DNA from 3 places in the Streptomyces sp. AHU1 genome. Region 3 is predicted to be linked to each of the others. Evidence: riboswitches for the same ligand, from Rfam matches in the RefSeq annotation. Region 3 holds a riboswitch; each other region holds the start of a gene.
The links. Region 3 has a riboswitch for cobalamin ahead of ACICHK_RS35180 ((2Fe-2S) ferredoxin domain-containing protein). Riboswitches for the same ligand answer to the same signal wherever they lie in the genome.
Positions count from the first base shown of each region.

Region 1: linked by a shared signal. The riboswitch ahead of ACICHK_RS37080 (CbtB-domain containing protein) and the one ahead of ACICHK_RS35180 ((2Fe-2S) ferredoxin domain-containing protein) in region 3 are both predicted to bind cobalamin.
Region 2: linked by a shared signal. The riboswitch ahead of ACICHK_RS26430 (ribonucleoside-diphosphate reductase subunit alpha) and the one ahead of ACICHK_RS35180 ((2Fe-2S) ferredoxin domain-containing protein) in region 3 are both predicted to bind cobalamin.

Region 1 covers NZ_CP174283.1:8,394,131-8,399,063, reverse strand. Annotated here, with positions in the region: gene scpA (methylmalonyl-CoA mutase) at 1-211, shown strand, start outside; gene meaB (methylmalonyl Co-A mutase-associated GTPase MeaB) at 208-1,191, shown strand; gene ACICHK_RS37085 (CbtA family protein) at 1,312-2,076, opposite strand; gene ACICHK_RS37080 (CbtB-domain containing protein) at 2,099-2,320, opposite strand; cobalamin riboswitch at 2,361-2,507, opposite strand; gene ACICHK_RS37075 (enoyl-CoA hydratase/isomerase family protein) at 2,564-3,646, opposite strand; gene ACICHK_RS37070 (LLM class flavin-dependent oxidoreductase) at 3,826-4,933, opposite strand, start outside.
Region 2 covers NZ_CP174283.1:5,898,925-5,903,857, forward strand. Annotated here, with positions in the region: gene ACICHK_RS26430 (ribonucleoside-diphosphate reductase subunit alpha) at 1-1,769, opposite strand, end outside; cobalamin riboswitch at 1,900-2,049, opposite strand; gene mctP (monocarboxylate uptake permease MctP) at 2,288-3,898, opposite strand; gene ACICHK_RS26440 (DUF3311 domain-containing protein) at 3,895-4,158, opposite strand; gene ACICHK_RS26445 (GntR family transcriptional regulator) at 4,310-4,933, opposite strand, start outside.
Region 3 covers NZ_CP174283.1:7,954,284-7,959,216, forward strand. Annotated here, with positions in the region: gene ACICHK_RS35155 (glycoside hydrolase family 75 protein) at 1-134, shown strand, start outside; gene ACICHK_RS35160 (TetR/AcrR family transcriptional regulator) at 306-971, shown strand; gene ACICHK_RS35165 (PTS fructose transporter subunit IIA) at 1,059-1,475, opposite strand; gene dhaL (dihydroxyacetone kinase subunit DhaL) at 1,468-2,067, opposite strand; gene dhaK (dihydroxyacetone kinase subunit DhaK) at 2,156-3,148, opposite strand; cobalamin riboswitch at 3,347-3,471, shown strand; gene ACICHK_RS35180 ((2Fe-2S) ferredoxin domain-containing protein) at 3,532-3,930, shown strand; gene ACICHK_RS35185 (hypothetical protein) at 3,976-4,692, opposite strand.

The DNA.
Region 1 (4,933 bases), 440 kb from region 3:
CCTCACCCTCGTACCGGCGCTGCGCGAGGAGCTGGCGGCGGAGGGGCGTGAGGACATCATGATCGTGGTCGGCGGGGTCATCCCGCCGCAGGACGTGCCGACGCTGCTGGAGATGGGCGCGGCGGCGGTCTTCCCGCCGGGGACGGTGATCCCGGACGCGGCGTACGACCTCGTCCAGCGGCTCTCTGCCGACCTCGGGCACGACCTGTGATCGAACTCGACACCTATGTCAAGGGTGTGCTCGACGGGAAGCGGGCGCTGGTCGCCCGCGCCATCACGCTCGTCGAGTCCACCCGGCCCCAGCACCGGGCGCTGGCGCAGGAGTTGCTGACCGAGCTGCTCCCGCACAGCGGGAAGGCCCGGCGGATCGGTGTCAGCGGGGTGCCGGGCGTGGGCAAGTCGACCTTCATCGACGCGTTCGGCACGATGCTGACCTCGCTCGGGCACCGGGTGGCGGTGCTCGCCGTCGACCCGTCCTCCAGCCGTACGGGCGGCTCCATCCTGGGTGACAAGACCCGGATGGAGCGGCTCGCCGTGGACCCGGCCGCGTTCATCCGCCCCTCCCCCACCGCCGGGACGCTCGGCGGGGTGGCGAAGGCGACCCGCGAGTCGATCGTGGTGATGGAGGCGGCCGGCTACGACGTGGTGCTGGTGGAAACGGTCGGTGTCGGTCAGTCGGAGACCGCGGTCGCGAACATGGTCGACTCCTTCCTGCTGCTCACGCTGGCGCGTACCGGGGACCAGTTGCAGGGCATCAAGAAGGGCGTCCTGGAGCTGGCGGACGTGATCGCGGTCAACAAGGCGGACGGTCCGCACGAGCGCGACGCGAAGTCGGCGGCGCGTGAACTGGCGGGCGCGCTGCGGCTGATGCACGGCAAGGACGCCGTCTGGACGCCGCCGGTGCTGAGTTGCAGCGCCCGCGAGTCGGCCGGTCTGGACACCCTCTGGGACCGTCTGGAACAGCACCGGACGCTGCTCGACTCGACCGGCGCCCTCGCCGAGAAGCGCCGTGACCAGCAGGTGGACTGGACCTGGAACATGGTCCGGGACGAACTGCTCGGCCGGCTGCACGCCGACCGGGCCGTACGGGCTCTCGCCCCCGAGCTCGAACGGCAGGTCCGCGAGGGCGACTTGACGGCGACGCTCGCGGCGGAGCGCATCCTGGAGGTGTTCGGCGGCGAGGGCCGCTGACCTGGACGGCGGTGGCGGGGCAGGTCGGAGCCCTGCCACCGCTCATATCCGCGGTGGACCGCGCGAACGCCACAGGCCCCCGGAGTGATCCGGGGGCCTGTGGCGTCGGTGCCGGAGGGTTCAGTTCGCGGCCGGGACCGACCGGCCCGAAGGTGCCCCGGCGGGCCGGGGGTTGAGCATGCGTTCGGCCAACTCGCCGAAGACCAGGCCGAATCCACCCCACAGGACGGTCTGGATGGCCAGTGCGGAGAGCCTGAACCGCCACAGCAGGGTGGCCGGGAAGCCTCCCGGGACCTCGTTGACCACGGGCAGGAACTGGTAGGCGAGTCCGATCACGACGGCGAAGGCGGCCACCGCGGTGACGGTGGCGTACCAGGTGCCGAGGGTCGGCGCGAGGCGCTTGCCGAGGATGACGGCGCCCACCGCGAGGAGCACGCTGAGGACCATCATCAGGAAGTACAGGGCGGTCCGCTTGCCGATGGTGTCGGCGTCGCCGACCGCCGGCGGGTTGGCCGGGTACTTCAGGAACGGCACGACGTACACGGCCAGCAGCGCGGTCCCGGACAGCAGGAGCGCGGTCGCGCGCGGTCCGAAGCGGCCCACGCGGCCCAGTGCGAAGCAGTAGGCGAGCGCGGCGATGCCGCCGAAGGAGACGCCGTAGACCAGGACGCCGGTGGCCAGGCCCGCGGTGGACTGCAGGCTCCGGGAGACGAGTTCGACCTCGTGCCCGTGCTCGTGGGTGTGGGCGTGGGCCTCCTCGAGGCCGATGGCGCTGTCGACGCTCGGTTCACCGAGGAAGTAGGCGACGACCAGGGCGAGTACACCGGCCGCGAGGCCGGCGAGCATGCCCCGCACGAGGAGATTTCTTACCGTTGCGGAGTTCATGGGTGTGCGCGGTCCCCTCGGGTCAGTGGCAGGGGAAGCCGAGCAGGTGGCGGGCGTCGTGCACCCACTCGTGGACGTCCTCGCCGGAGACGACGGAGGTGGCGCCCTGCTCGGCGCCGACGAAGTACAGCAGGACCAGCATCAGGATGCCGAAGAAGACCGCCCAGGGGGCGATCGCACCGATCGGCAGCTTGGCGGGGATGGCGGGGGTGGTGGCTGTCGGCTGGGCGACGGTCTGCGCCATGGCAGGACCTCCTCGGGAGTTCGCGTCCCATCTCGGTGGTGCACAGGATGCCGCCTACGGGTCTGACTCACGGGGCGCCCAGCGTGGCTGGGGCGTCTCGCTCACAGTGGCGCGACCGTGCCGGATTTCCGCCGGCTTCCGTCTTGACGTCATCGATATCGGACCGACCGTACCGCGTGCCGCGTACCTGGCCAAGACCGCGCCGACCGGGGTGATCTTCCTCTCGTCCCAGGTGACGGGTCCTCACGACGACCGGAAGGCCCCGTCGGACAGGCCGAGTTCACGCTCGCCGAGCGGGGCGAAGAAGCGCTCGACGTCGGCGTCGGTGACCTCGGCGAGCGTGGCCGGGGACCAGCGCGGCTCGCGGTCCTTGTCGATGATCTGGGCCCGGACGCCCTCCACCAGGTCGGGGGCGGACAGGGCCGCGCAGGACACGCGGTACTCCTGGTCCAGGACGCGCTCCAGCGAGCCGAGCCGCCGGGCGCGGCGCAGGGCGGCCAGCGTGACCTTCAGGGCGGTGGGCGAGTTGCCGAGGAGGATCTCCGCCGTCTCCTTGGCGGACGGGTCACCGGCCGCGAGCAGCCGCTGGACGATCTCCTCGACCGTGTCGGCCTCGTAGCAGGCGTCGATCCATCCGCGCCGCTCCGCGAGTTCCGCCGGGGGCGCGGGCCGCTCGTGCGCGGCCAGGGCCTCCGCCACGGGCCGGTCGGCGAGGTCGGACAGCAGTCGCGGGAGCGAGGCGGAGGGCACGTAGTGGTCGGCGAGGCCGCACAGCAGCGCGTCCCCGGCGCCGATCGAGGCGCCCGTCAGGGCGAGGTGGGTGCCGAGTTCGCCCGGGGCGAGGCCGAGCAGACGGGTGCCGCCGACGTCGGGGACGAAACCGATGCCGGTCTCGGGCATGGCGATCCGCGAGCGTTCGGTGACGATCCGGACGCTGCCGTGCGCGGAGACGCCGACGCCGCCGCCCATGACGATGCCGTCCATGACCGCCACGTACGGCTTGGGATAGCGGGCGATACGGGCGTTGAGGCGGTACTCGTCCCGCCAGAAGGCGGCGGACGCGGTGCCGTCCCCGTCGCGCGCGTCGTCGTGGACGACCCGGATGTCGCCGCCCGCGCACAGTCCGCGTTCCCCGGCGCCGGTGACGACGACGGTCTCGACGGCCGGGTCGTGTTCCCAGGCGGTGAGCGCCCCGTCGATCCGGCGCACCATCTCGTGGTTCAGGGCGTTGAGGGCCCTGGGCCGGTTGAGGGTGAGACGGGCGGCCCGTCCCTCGGTGCGCAGCAGGACGGGATCCCCGGCGCCCGATGTCCCGGTGCCGTTCATCCGGACACCTCCGCCGGCCGACGGGCCACGATGACGCGCATGATCTCGGTGGTTCCTTCCACGGTCCGGCCGGTTCGCCGGTCACGGCGATCTTCCCGCCACCGTACACACCGGTGGTGTCCGGGTTCCCGTCCTGGTCGGCGGTCCCCGGGCGAGGGACGTCCGGCAGAGGCGGTGGGTCACCGTGTGCGCCACTCCTCGGCCAGCAGCTCGTACGACCGCACCCGGTCCGCGTGTCCGTGGGTGATCGTGGTGACGAGCAGTTCGTCGGCTCCGGTGGCCTCCTGGAGCTGCGCCAACTGGTCGGCCACCCGCTGCGGGGAGCCGACGAACTGAGTGTCGAGGCGGTCCTGGACGAGCGTCCGGTCGGCGTCCGACCAGACGTGGGCGCGCGCCTCGTCCGGGGTGGGGAACTCGATGGCCCCCTCGGCCGTGCGGATGCTGCGGACCCAGAGGCCGTATCCCGTGGCGAGTTCGCGGGCCTTCTCGTCGTCCTCGGCGACGACGACGTCCGCGGACACGCTGACGTACGGCTTGTCGAGGACGTCGGAGGGCTGGAACGCGGCGCGGTAGCCCTCCACCGCCTCCAGCACGGTGGCCGGACTGACGTGGTAGTTCGCGGCGAACCGGAGCCCGCCCCGGCCGGCCGCTTCGGCGCTCTGTCCGCCGCTGCTGCCCAGGATCCACACCTCCAGGTCGGCACCCTCCCCGGGGACGACGTGCGCCTCGACGCCGTCCGGCGAGCGGTAGGTGCCCGCGAGCAGCGCGAGGATGTCGTCGATCTGCTCGCCGTAGTCCTGCGACTGTGCGCCGGGCTGCTGGAGGAGGGTGCGCTGCAGGGCGATCCGCGGTGAGCCGAGAAGGTGCTCGAAGGAGAAGCGGGGCGGGATGCGCAGCCCGTTCGGGGCGCGGCCGTCGACCACCGGGGTCACGGTGGCGGGCGGGACGGCGGGCTTGCCGGACGGCCGGCCGCCGGAGCGCCCGAGGCCGAGGTCGAGGCGCCCGGGGTGCAGCGCGTCGATCAGACCGAACTCCTCGACGGTGGACAGGGCGGTGCGGTGGCCGAGTTGCACGGCACCGGCGCCGAGCCGGATGGTCGAGGTCGCGGCGGCGGTCAGGGCGATGACGACGGCTGGCGAGGTTCCGGCCACACCGGGATTGAGATGGTGTTCGGCGAACCAGTAGCGGGCGTACCCGAGGCTCTCGGCCCGCCGGGCCAGGTCGATGGAGTTGCGCAGCGCGTCACCGGCCGTGGAACCCGAGGAGACCGGAACCAGGTCGAGTACG
Region 2 (4,933 bases), 2.1 Mb from region 3:
GCCCAGCGCTCCGGCCAGTTCAGCTCGACGTCGAAGTGGTCCGGGTGCAGCACACCGCGGGCGGTACGGGTCTTCTCCCAGGCCGGGAGCGGTCCGTTGCGCTCGGCGAGGTCCGCGGAGGCCTCGTAGGAGGCGAGCATGATCCGCTCGGCGATCCGGGTGGACAGGGCGCGCGCCTCGGGCGAGTCGAACGGCATCCGCAGCTTGAAGAAGACGTCCTGCAGACCCATCGCGCCGAGGCCGACCGGACGCCACTTGGCGTTGGAGCGGCCCGCCTGCTCGGTCGGGTAGAAGTTGATGTCCACCACGCGGTCGAGGAAGGTCACCGCGGTGCGCACGGTCTGGTCCAGCCGCTCCCAGTCGATGTCCCCGCCGGTCACGAACGCGCCGAGGTTGACCGAGCCCAGGTTGCAGACCGCCGTCTCCCCGTCGTCCGTGACCTCCAGGATCTCGGTGCACAGGTTCGAGGAGTGGACGGTGTGGCCCGGCTCCGCCGTCTGGTTGGCGGTGCGGTTGGCGGCGTCCTTGAAGGTCATCCAGCCGTTGCCGGTCTGCGCGAGGGTGCGCATCATGCGGCCGTAGAGGTCGCGGGCCGGGATGGTCTTCCTGGCCAGGCCCGCCTCCTCGGCCTTGCGGTAGGCGGCGTCGAACTCGTCGCCCCACAGGTCGACCAGTTCCGGCACGTCGGCGGGGGAGAACAGCGACCAGACGCCGTCCGCGTTCACGCGGCGCATGAACTCGTCCGGGATCCAGTGCGCGAGGTTCAGGTTGTGCGTACGCCGGGCGTCCTCACCGGTGTTGTCGCGCAGCTCCAGGAACTCCTCGATGTCGGAGTGCCAGGTCTCCAGGTAGACCGCGGCCGCGCCCTTGCGCCGACCGCCCTGGTTCACCGCGGCGACCGAGGCGTCGAGCGTCTTCAGGAACGGGACGATGCCGTTGGAGTGCCCGTTGGTGCCGCGGATCAGCGAACCGCGCGAGCGGATGCGGGAGTACGACAGCCCGATGCCGCCCGCGTGCTTCGACAGCCGCGCCACCTGGTGGTAGCGGTCGTAGATGGAGTCCAGCTCGTCCAGCGGGGAGTCGAGGAGGTAGCAGGACGACATCTGGGGGTGCCGCGTACCGGAGTTGAAGAGGGTGGGGGAGGAGGGGAGGTAGTCGAGGCGGCTCATGAGCCGGTAGAGCGCGGCGACCTCGTCCACGGAGCGGACGGTGTCGTCCTCCGCGAGACCGGAGGCCACCCGGAGCATGAAGTGCTGGGGCGTCTCGACGACCTTGCGGGTGATCGGGTGCCGGAGCAGATAGCGGCTGTGCAGCGTGCGCAGCCCGAAGTAGCCGAAGCGGTCGTCGCCCTCGGCGTCGATCAGCGCGTCGAGGCGGGCCGTGTGCAGCCGCACGAACGCGGCCGTGCGGTCGGCGATCAGGCCCTCGCGGTGGCCGACGGCGACCGACTCGGAGAAGGTGGTGACGCCCTGGGAGGCGGCCTCGGCGGCGATCGTGATCGCGAGCAGACGGGCGGCCAGCCGGGAGTAGGCGGGGTCCTCGGAGATGAGACCCGCGGCCGCCTCGGTGGCCAGTTCGCGCAGCTCGGCCTCGTCGGCGCGGGCGGACCGGCCGCGCAGCGCCGCGGCGGCGACCCGGCCGGGGTCGGCGTCGGGGAGGTCGGCGGTCAGATCCGTCAGGGTCCGCAGCAGCGCGGTTCCGGGACCGTCGGTCTCCACCGGGGCCTGCTGCGCGGTCACTGAAGCCGGATCGGCTGGCGCGATGGTCACTGGGGCTCTCCCTCGCTCGGCACGGGGCTTCGCGGCGGGCGCGGGGCACACGGGAGCGCTTTCGGGCAGCACACACCGCGTCCACCGGCCCATTCCGCGAGGCCCGGACGTCGTCGGCACCCGGGCCGGACGGCCGGGGCGCGCTGTCGGCAGGTCCTCGGACTGACGCGAGTACGGGCACACGCAGACGCGAACACGCACAAGTACACCGTTGCGGGACAGTTCCGGATTCGCACCGGATTCCCCTGCGGCGACAGCGACCATGAGCATACATCTTGTGCCGGGCTCCGGGACTGCCCCCACATGTTGTGTCCGTTGGGCGTCCGAGAGCGCTACGGAGTGTGCCGGAGCGTCAACTCGTAGGTGAGCAAACGGATGTCGTCGGGCTCCGGATACCCGGCTTTCCGGTGTGTCCGGCCGGGGCGCCGACGGGCCGCCGGTTTTTCACCGGCGGCCCGTCGTTCACGGCTGTCGCGGGGACCCGTCCCGTCGGCCCGTGGGCCCTGGTGGCGTGCCCCCTAGTGGCTCGCCTCCGCCGTGGCCGGCGGGAGTTCCGTCTGGACTCCCGGGTCGCCCGCGTCGGCCGTGTAGTCCCCGGGAGAGGTCTCGTCCACGCCCTCCGGGGCCTTGAACGCCCTGAGGGCGAAGGTGAGGACGACGGCCACGGCCACGTTCAGGACGAACGCCGTCAGGCCGATGTAGCCGATCTCCCCGATGCCGGGGATCTCCTTCGAGCTGCCGCCGAAGTGCTTCTGGGTCGGCGAGGCCACCCCGTAGGCGGCGATCGTGCCGTAGAGCATGCCGACCGCCCAGCCGCCCAGCAGCGCCCAGCGGTGGAACCAGCGGGTGAACAGGCCGCCGACCAGCGAGGGGAAGGTCTGCAGGATCCAGATGCCGCCCAGCAGCTGGAAGTTGATCGCGACGGTCTTGTCCATGGTCAGGACGAAGACCAGCGCGCCCACCTTCACCAGGAGCGAGACCAGCTTGGAGACCCTGGTCTCCTGCCGCGGGGTGGCGGCCGGGTTGATGAAGTCCTTGTAGATGTTGCGGGTGAAGAGGTTCGCGGCCGCGATCGACATGATGGCCGCCGGGACGAGCGCGCCGATGCCGATGGCGGCGAAGGCGACGCCCGCGAACCAGTCGGGGAACATGTTCTCGAAGAGCTGGGGGATCGCGAGCTGGCCGTTGGTGACCTTCACCCCGGCCGCGATCGCCATGAACCCGAGCAGGGCGAGCAGGCCCAGCATCAGCGAGTACAGCGGCAGGATCGTGGTGTTGCGGCGGATCACCTCCCGGCTGCGGCTGGACAGCGTCGCGGTGACCGAGTGCGGGTACATGAACAGCGCCAGCGCCGAACCGAGCGCGAGGGTGGCGTACGTCCACTGGCCCGCCTCGGCGGGGACGAGCCCGCCGGCGCCCGCGGCCGTGTACTTGGCGCTCGCCGCCTTGAAGATCTCGTCGAAGCCGCCCAGTTTGATCGGGATGTAGATGACGGCCACCGCGATCACGATGTAGATCAGGGTGTCCTTCACGAACGCGATCAGAGCGGGGGCCCGCAGGCCCGAGGAGTAGGTGTACGCGGCCAGCACGCCGAAGGCGATGAGGAGCGGCAGGTCCTTGACGAACCAGTTGGAGGAGTCGCCGCCGCCCACGCCCATCACGTCCAGCACGGCCTGGATGCCGACGAGTTGGAGCGCGATGTACGGCATGGTGGCGAGGATGCCGGTGACGGCCACGGCGAGGGACAGGCCCTTGGAGCCGAAGCGGCCGCGCACGAAGTCCGAGGTCGTCACATAGCCGTGCCGGTGGGAGACCGACCACAGGCGGGGCAGGAAGGTGAAGATCAGCGGGTAGACCAGGATCGTGTACGGCACGGCGAAGAAGCCGGCCGCGCCCGCCGCGTAGATCGCCGCGGGTACGGCGACGAAGGTGTACGCCGTGTAGAGGTCGCCGCCGAGCAGGAACCAGGTCACCCAGGTGCCGAACGACCGTCCGCCCAGGCCCCATTCGTCGAGCGTGTGCTCGTCGGCGGCCCTGCGCCAGCGCGCGGCCAGGAAGCCCATGACCGTGACGGCCAGGAAGAAGAAGATGAAGACGCCCAGAGCGACGCCGTTCACACCGTCTTTCATGCTTCCACACCCTCCTTCGCGGAGGTGCGGGCCCGCTGGTCACGCCGCCACAACTGGTGGGCGATCACCGTCAGCAGGGTGGAGAGGGGTACCCACAGCAGTTGGTACCAGTAGAAGAACGGGACACCGATGAACGCCGGGTCGGTCTTCGTGTAGGAGCCGACCCACAGCATCGCCACGAAGGGCGCGAGCAGACAGAGGGCGATCACCACACGTACCGGTGTCACCACGGGTGGTTTCACTTCGGGCAGGTCTGACATCGGGCGACTCCGTCCCCTCATCGATCACCTGAGTAACGCGCAGGCAATCTAGGGGACGGTGCGGCTTTAGGGAACACCGCAGCCCGCGGGTGTCGTCGGGCGCGCGGGCAGGGCAAGGCGTGTCCCGTGCCCGCGCGTTGCTCCGTACGGGTCAGTCCTGCGGGCGCTTGAGGCGGGCGACGAACTTGTAGCGGTCGCCCCGGTACACCGACCGCACCCACTCCACCGGCTCGCCCTGCCGGTCGAGCGAGTGACGGGAGAGCATCAGCATGGGCAGGCCCACGTCGGTGCCGAGCAGCCCGGCCTCGCGCGGAGTCGCCAGCGAGGTCTCGATGGTCTCCTCGGCCTCGGCGAGGTGGACGTCGTACACCTCGGCGAGCGCGGTGTAGAGGGAGGTGTACTTGACCAGCGACCTGCGCAGGGCGGGGAAGCGCTTGGCGGACAGGTGGGTCGTCTCGATGGCCATCGGCTCGCCGCTCGCGAGGCGCAGCCGCTCGATGCGCAGCACCCGGCCGCCGGCCGAGATGTCGAGCAGTCCGGCGAGGGCGTCGTCGGCCGTGATGTAGCCGATGTCCAGCAGCTGCGAGGTGGGTTCGAGGCCCTGGGCGCGCATGTCCTCGGTGTACGAGGTCAGTTGGAGTGCCTGGGAGACCTTCGGCTTGGCGACGAAGGTGCCCTTGCCCTGGATGCGTTCGAGCCGGCCCTCGACGACCAGTTCCTGGAGGGCCTGGCGCACCGTGGTGCGTGAGGTGTCGAACTCGGCGGCGAGGGTCCG
Region 3 (4,933 bases):
CCCGCGGCGGCGGCGCGCCTTCCGGGGTGACCTACCTCGTGTTCAAGAACGCCCGGGTGTCGCCCGTCCAGGACCACGGCGCCGCGGCGGCGGAGGGGGAGCGGCTGACCCGGAAGCTCCTGGGGGACGGCTGAGGCCGGCGGACCGTGGGCTCACCGGCCCGTCCACCCCGCCGGACCGCTCCACCGCGGTGCGGCTCGTCGCCGCCAGGGGACGGAAAGTCCTCGGAGCGGTGCGGAGATGGCTAGGATCACCGCAGCCCTGGGCAGCATCCGCGGACGGAACCGGGAACCGAGGAGTCATCAGTGCCGGACGGCGCGATCGGCGAACGCCCCGGTCCGGCTCGGGGCCGTACCGGACGGCCGCCGCTCACCGACGAACGCAGGGCCGAGATCCGGCTGGAGATCGCCCGCGCCGCTGTGGAACTCTTCGTGACCCAGGGCGTGACCGCCACCACCGGGGACCAGATCGCCCGGGCCGTCGGCCTGTCCACGCGGACCCTGTGGCGCTATTTCCCGGGCAAGGAGAGCTGTGTGAGCCCGCTGTTCGCGGCGGGCATCGACGCGATCGCCGCGGCGCTGCGGGCCTGGCCCGTGGGCGCTCCCCTGGAGGACGCCCTGGAGCAGGTGTCCACGAACGGCGAGGGGACGATGGCGATGCCGGAGCCGCCGAGGGTCCGCACGCTGCTGAGGCTCACCCGTACCGAGCCGGGACTGCGTGCCGTCTGGCTCCAGGCCCATGACGAGGCCGAGCCGGCGTTCGCCCGCGCGCTCGCCGACCGCGCCGGGCTGGGCGCCGTCGACCTGCGCTCGGAGATCCAGGCAGCCATGCTCAACGCGGCGCTGCGCGCGGCGGTCGAGCACTACGCGTGGCACACCGACGAAGCGGAGCCCGATCCCGCGACGGCCCGGGCGGAGCTGGCGGGCACCATCCGCTCGGCCCTGATCGTCGCGGCGGACGGAATCGCCTGACCCCGGCCCCCGCGCTTGCCGGATCCCGTACGTCCCGGCGCTCGGGCGGAGCGCTCCCGCGGCCCCGGGTCCCGCGCCCGCCGGTCCTCAGACCTTCCGGTAGGTGTACGCCTCCGCTGCCGCCGCCTCCACCGCGGCGAGGTCGGCGCCCGCCGAGGCCGTGACGACCGCGGCCACCGCTCCCTCGACAAAGGGGGCGTCCACCAGCCGTGTGCCGTCCGGGAGTTCGTCGCCCTCGGCGAGCAGAGCCTTGACGGTGAGCACGGCACTGCCCAGGTCGGTGAGTACGGCGACCCCGGCGCCGCGGTCCACGGAGGCCGCGGCGGCGGCGATCACGTCCGCGCTGGTACCGAGTCCTCCGTCCAGGGTGCCGCCCGCCGGCGCGACGGGAGCGAGCGTGCCGCCACCGGCCAGGCCCGTGGCCAGTTCGGCGACGGACGCGGCGACGGCGGCGCTGTGCGAGACCAGCACGATGCCCACGAACCGTTCCCCGGTGTCACTCACCGGCCGCCTCCACGAGTGCCGCGATCAGCAGTGCCGAGGACGTGGCGCCCGGGTCCTGGTGCCCGATGCTGCGCTCGCCCAGATAACTCGCCCGGCCCTTGCGGGCCTGCAGCGGTGTCGTCGCCACGGCACCCTCCTCGGCCGCGGACTTCGCCGCGGCGAACGACTCGGCGAGCGCGTCGACCGCGGGCACCAGGGCGTCGATCATGGTCTTGTCGCCGGGCGCGGCTCCGCCCAGTGCCATGACCGCGTCGACGCCCGTGCGCAGCGCGTCCGTGAGCTGTTCCCCGGTGACCTCGGGGGCGTCCCCGAGCGCCTTGCCGGTCCGGCGCAGCAGGGTGCCGTACAGCGGCCCGGACGCGCCGCCGACCGTCGAGATCAACTGCCTTCCGGCGAGCGCGAGTACGGCACCGGGAGTGTCCGGAGCGTCCTTCTCCAGGGCGGCGGTCACGGCGGTGAATCCGCGCTGCAGATTGCTGCCGTGGTCGGCGTCACCGATGGGCGAGTCCAGCTCGGTGAGCCGCTCCGCCTCACGGTCCACCGACGCGGCGGTCACGGTCATCCAGCGGCGGAAGAAATCGGCGTTCAGCACGGAATCTCCTTGCGTGGTACGGAAGTCGGCCTGGTGTCGGTCGGTGGCCGGGTGCCGGGCGGCACCCGGCCACCGACACCGACCGGGTTCACACGCCCCAGCGGAGCCCCGGCGTCTTCACCGGCGCGTCCCACAGCCGCAGCAGTTCCTCGTCCACCTGGCACAGGGTCACCGAGGCGCCCGCCATGTCGAGGGAGGTGACGTAGTTGCCGACCAGGGTGCGTGCCACGGGGATGCCGCGTTCGGCCAGCACCCGCTGCACCTCCGCGTTGAAGCCGTACAGCTCCAGCAGGGGAGTGGCGCCCATGCCGTTGACGAGGAGCAGCACCGGATTGCGCGGTGCGAGGTCGTCCAGGACGGCGTGCACCGCGAAGTCGGCGATCTCGTGCGACGTCATCATCGCGCGCCGCTCCCGGCCCGGCTCGCCGTGGATGCCGACCCCGAGCTCGAGCTCCCCGGCCGGCAGGTCGAACGTCGGGCTGCCCTTGGCCGGAGTCGTGCAGGCGCTGAGCGCCACACCGAAACTGCGGGAGTTCTCGTTGACCTTCCGGGCCAGTGCCTCGACCGCCTCCAGGGGCGCGCCCTCCTCGGCGGCGGCGCCCGCGATCTTCTCCACGAACAGCGTCGCGCCCGTGCCGCGCCGCCCGGCGGTGTACAGGCTGTCGGTGACGGCCACGTCGTCGTCGACGAGGACCTTGGCGACGCGGATGCCCTCGTCCTCGGCCAGCTCCGCCGCCATGTCGAAGTTGAGGACGTCTCCGGTGTAGTTCTTCACGATGAACAGCACGCCCGCGCCGCTGTCCACGGCGGCCGCCGCCCGCAGCATCTGGTCCGGGACCGGGGACGTGAACACCTCGCCCGGGCACGCGGCCGACAGCATCCCCGGGCCCACGAATCCGCCGTGCAGCGGCTCGTGCCCGGACCCGCCGCCGGAGACGAGACCCACCCTTCCCGCGACCGGGGCGTCCCTGCGCACGATCACACGGTTGTCGACGTCCACCGTCAGTTCCGGATGGGCCGCCGCCATGCCCCGCAGCGCGTCCGCCACCACCGTCTCCGCCACGTTGATGAGCATCTTCATGGGTACCTCCCGGTTTCAGTGACGGACTGTCAGGTGTATGGGGTGAGGTGATGGGACGCGAGTCGGTGAGAGGGCTGTCACCCCCAGTATTGACCTTGCCGTGGCGAAGGTCACGCGCGTGGACGCCCGGGGGCGTACGCGGCACGGGGCCGAGGTCGCCGGATGAGATGATGACCGGCGACATAAGGCGACGGCGGTACGAGGAAGCCGGTGTGAATCCGGCGCGGTCCCGCCACTGTGACCGGTGAGTGAGCTCCGGCAGGCCACCGCCCCGACCGGGGTGGGAAGGCGGAGCAGGCCAAGACCCGGGAGCCAGGAGACTCACGCGGTCGCCTCCTCGAACGACACCGGGGCGGATCTCCCCGGGAGGGGAGTGGCACGCCGTGCCCGAGACGCCGTTGGAAGAGACACCGGGAGAACCCGTGCGGGCGGGCGGCGCCGTGCCGTGCCGGGTCGTCGTCTGCCGGGACTGCTGCTGCGGCAGTCCCAAGGTGACCGGAGTGGACCACGCCGTACAGACCGCGCGACTGCGCGCGGACGTACCGGTGCGTATCTCCGAGTGCCTCGACGTGTGCGACCAGGCCAACGTCGTCGTCGTGCAGCCGTCCGCCGCGGGCCGGGCCGCGGGAGCACGGCCGGTCTGGCTCGGACTCGTCAACGACCCGGACGCGACCGAGGACATCGTGACGTGGGTGCGCGCCGGAGGCCCGGGAGTGGCACCGCCGCCGGACATCCTCGACCTGTACACCTTCACCCCGCCTCGGCGCGCGACGGATTCCTGAGGCCCGCGCACCCTGCTCGGGCCGGCCGGTCCCGCACCCGGGCGTTCAGTGGAGGATGCTGACCGCCCGGGCGATGACCAGCAGGGACGTGAGGAGCGCGGCCACGCTCTGGATGCTCATCAGGAGCTTCGCGCGAGCGGAGAGGGGCATCGTGTCCGTCGGGCTGAAGGCCGTCGAGTTGGTCACCGAGATGTAGAGGTAGTCCACGAGGGTCGGCACCCAGTCGGAGGTTTTGCTGGCGCCGTCGGCGACCTCCTCCACCGCGTCGTCGTTCTCGTCCTGCGAGAACCGGAAGTCGGCCAGGGGCAGGTCGCCGCGGGGGGCCTGGGTGCGCACGACGGGGCCGCCCCGATCGAGTTCCCAGTACGCGAGTCCGAAGGCGATGATGTTCGTCAGCCACACCTGCAGCGCCGCGAGCAGCAAGGAGCGCCCGTCCTTCACCTCGGCGTGGACCATCTGGTGGATGAGGACGCCGAGAGCGGTGAGGTTGCCGGTGGCGATGAGCAGGACGAGGGTCAGCGACAGGAACCGGAAGACCTTGGTCTGCCGGGTGAGCCTCCTGGGGTTGATGGCGATGAGCGGCACCAGCAGCAGGAGCTCCAGGGCCGGCAGCACGTAGCGGGGGGCGACGAGGAGCTGCTGGGGAAGTGCCACGTACAGGGCGATGGCGATGAGCGTGGCTGCCGCGGCGGGCAGCCGCGCTTCACCGCGGCGCTCGTGCCTCGGATGCCCGGTCCGGGCGACGGCACGGCTTTTCACCACGAGCGGTGCCCTCCTTCCGATGTCGGTCAGGGCGTCACGGGGTGCTCCGGCCGCGGGGGTGACCCCGCGCGTGAGGTTCTGCCCAGGGGTGATCGACTACCCCGTGCGGAATGGCGCAAGCGGGCGGGAGCCCGTGTTCGCGCGGGTCCCCGGCGCGGGCGGCCGGAGTGCGTGAAGGTGACCTGCCGTATGCCGGCCACGACACGGGGTCCGTGGAGCTGTCGAGGGTGAAGTACCTCGA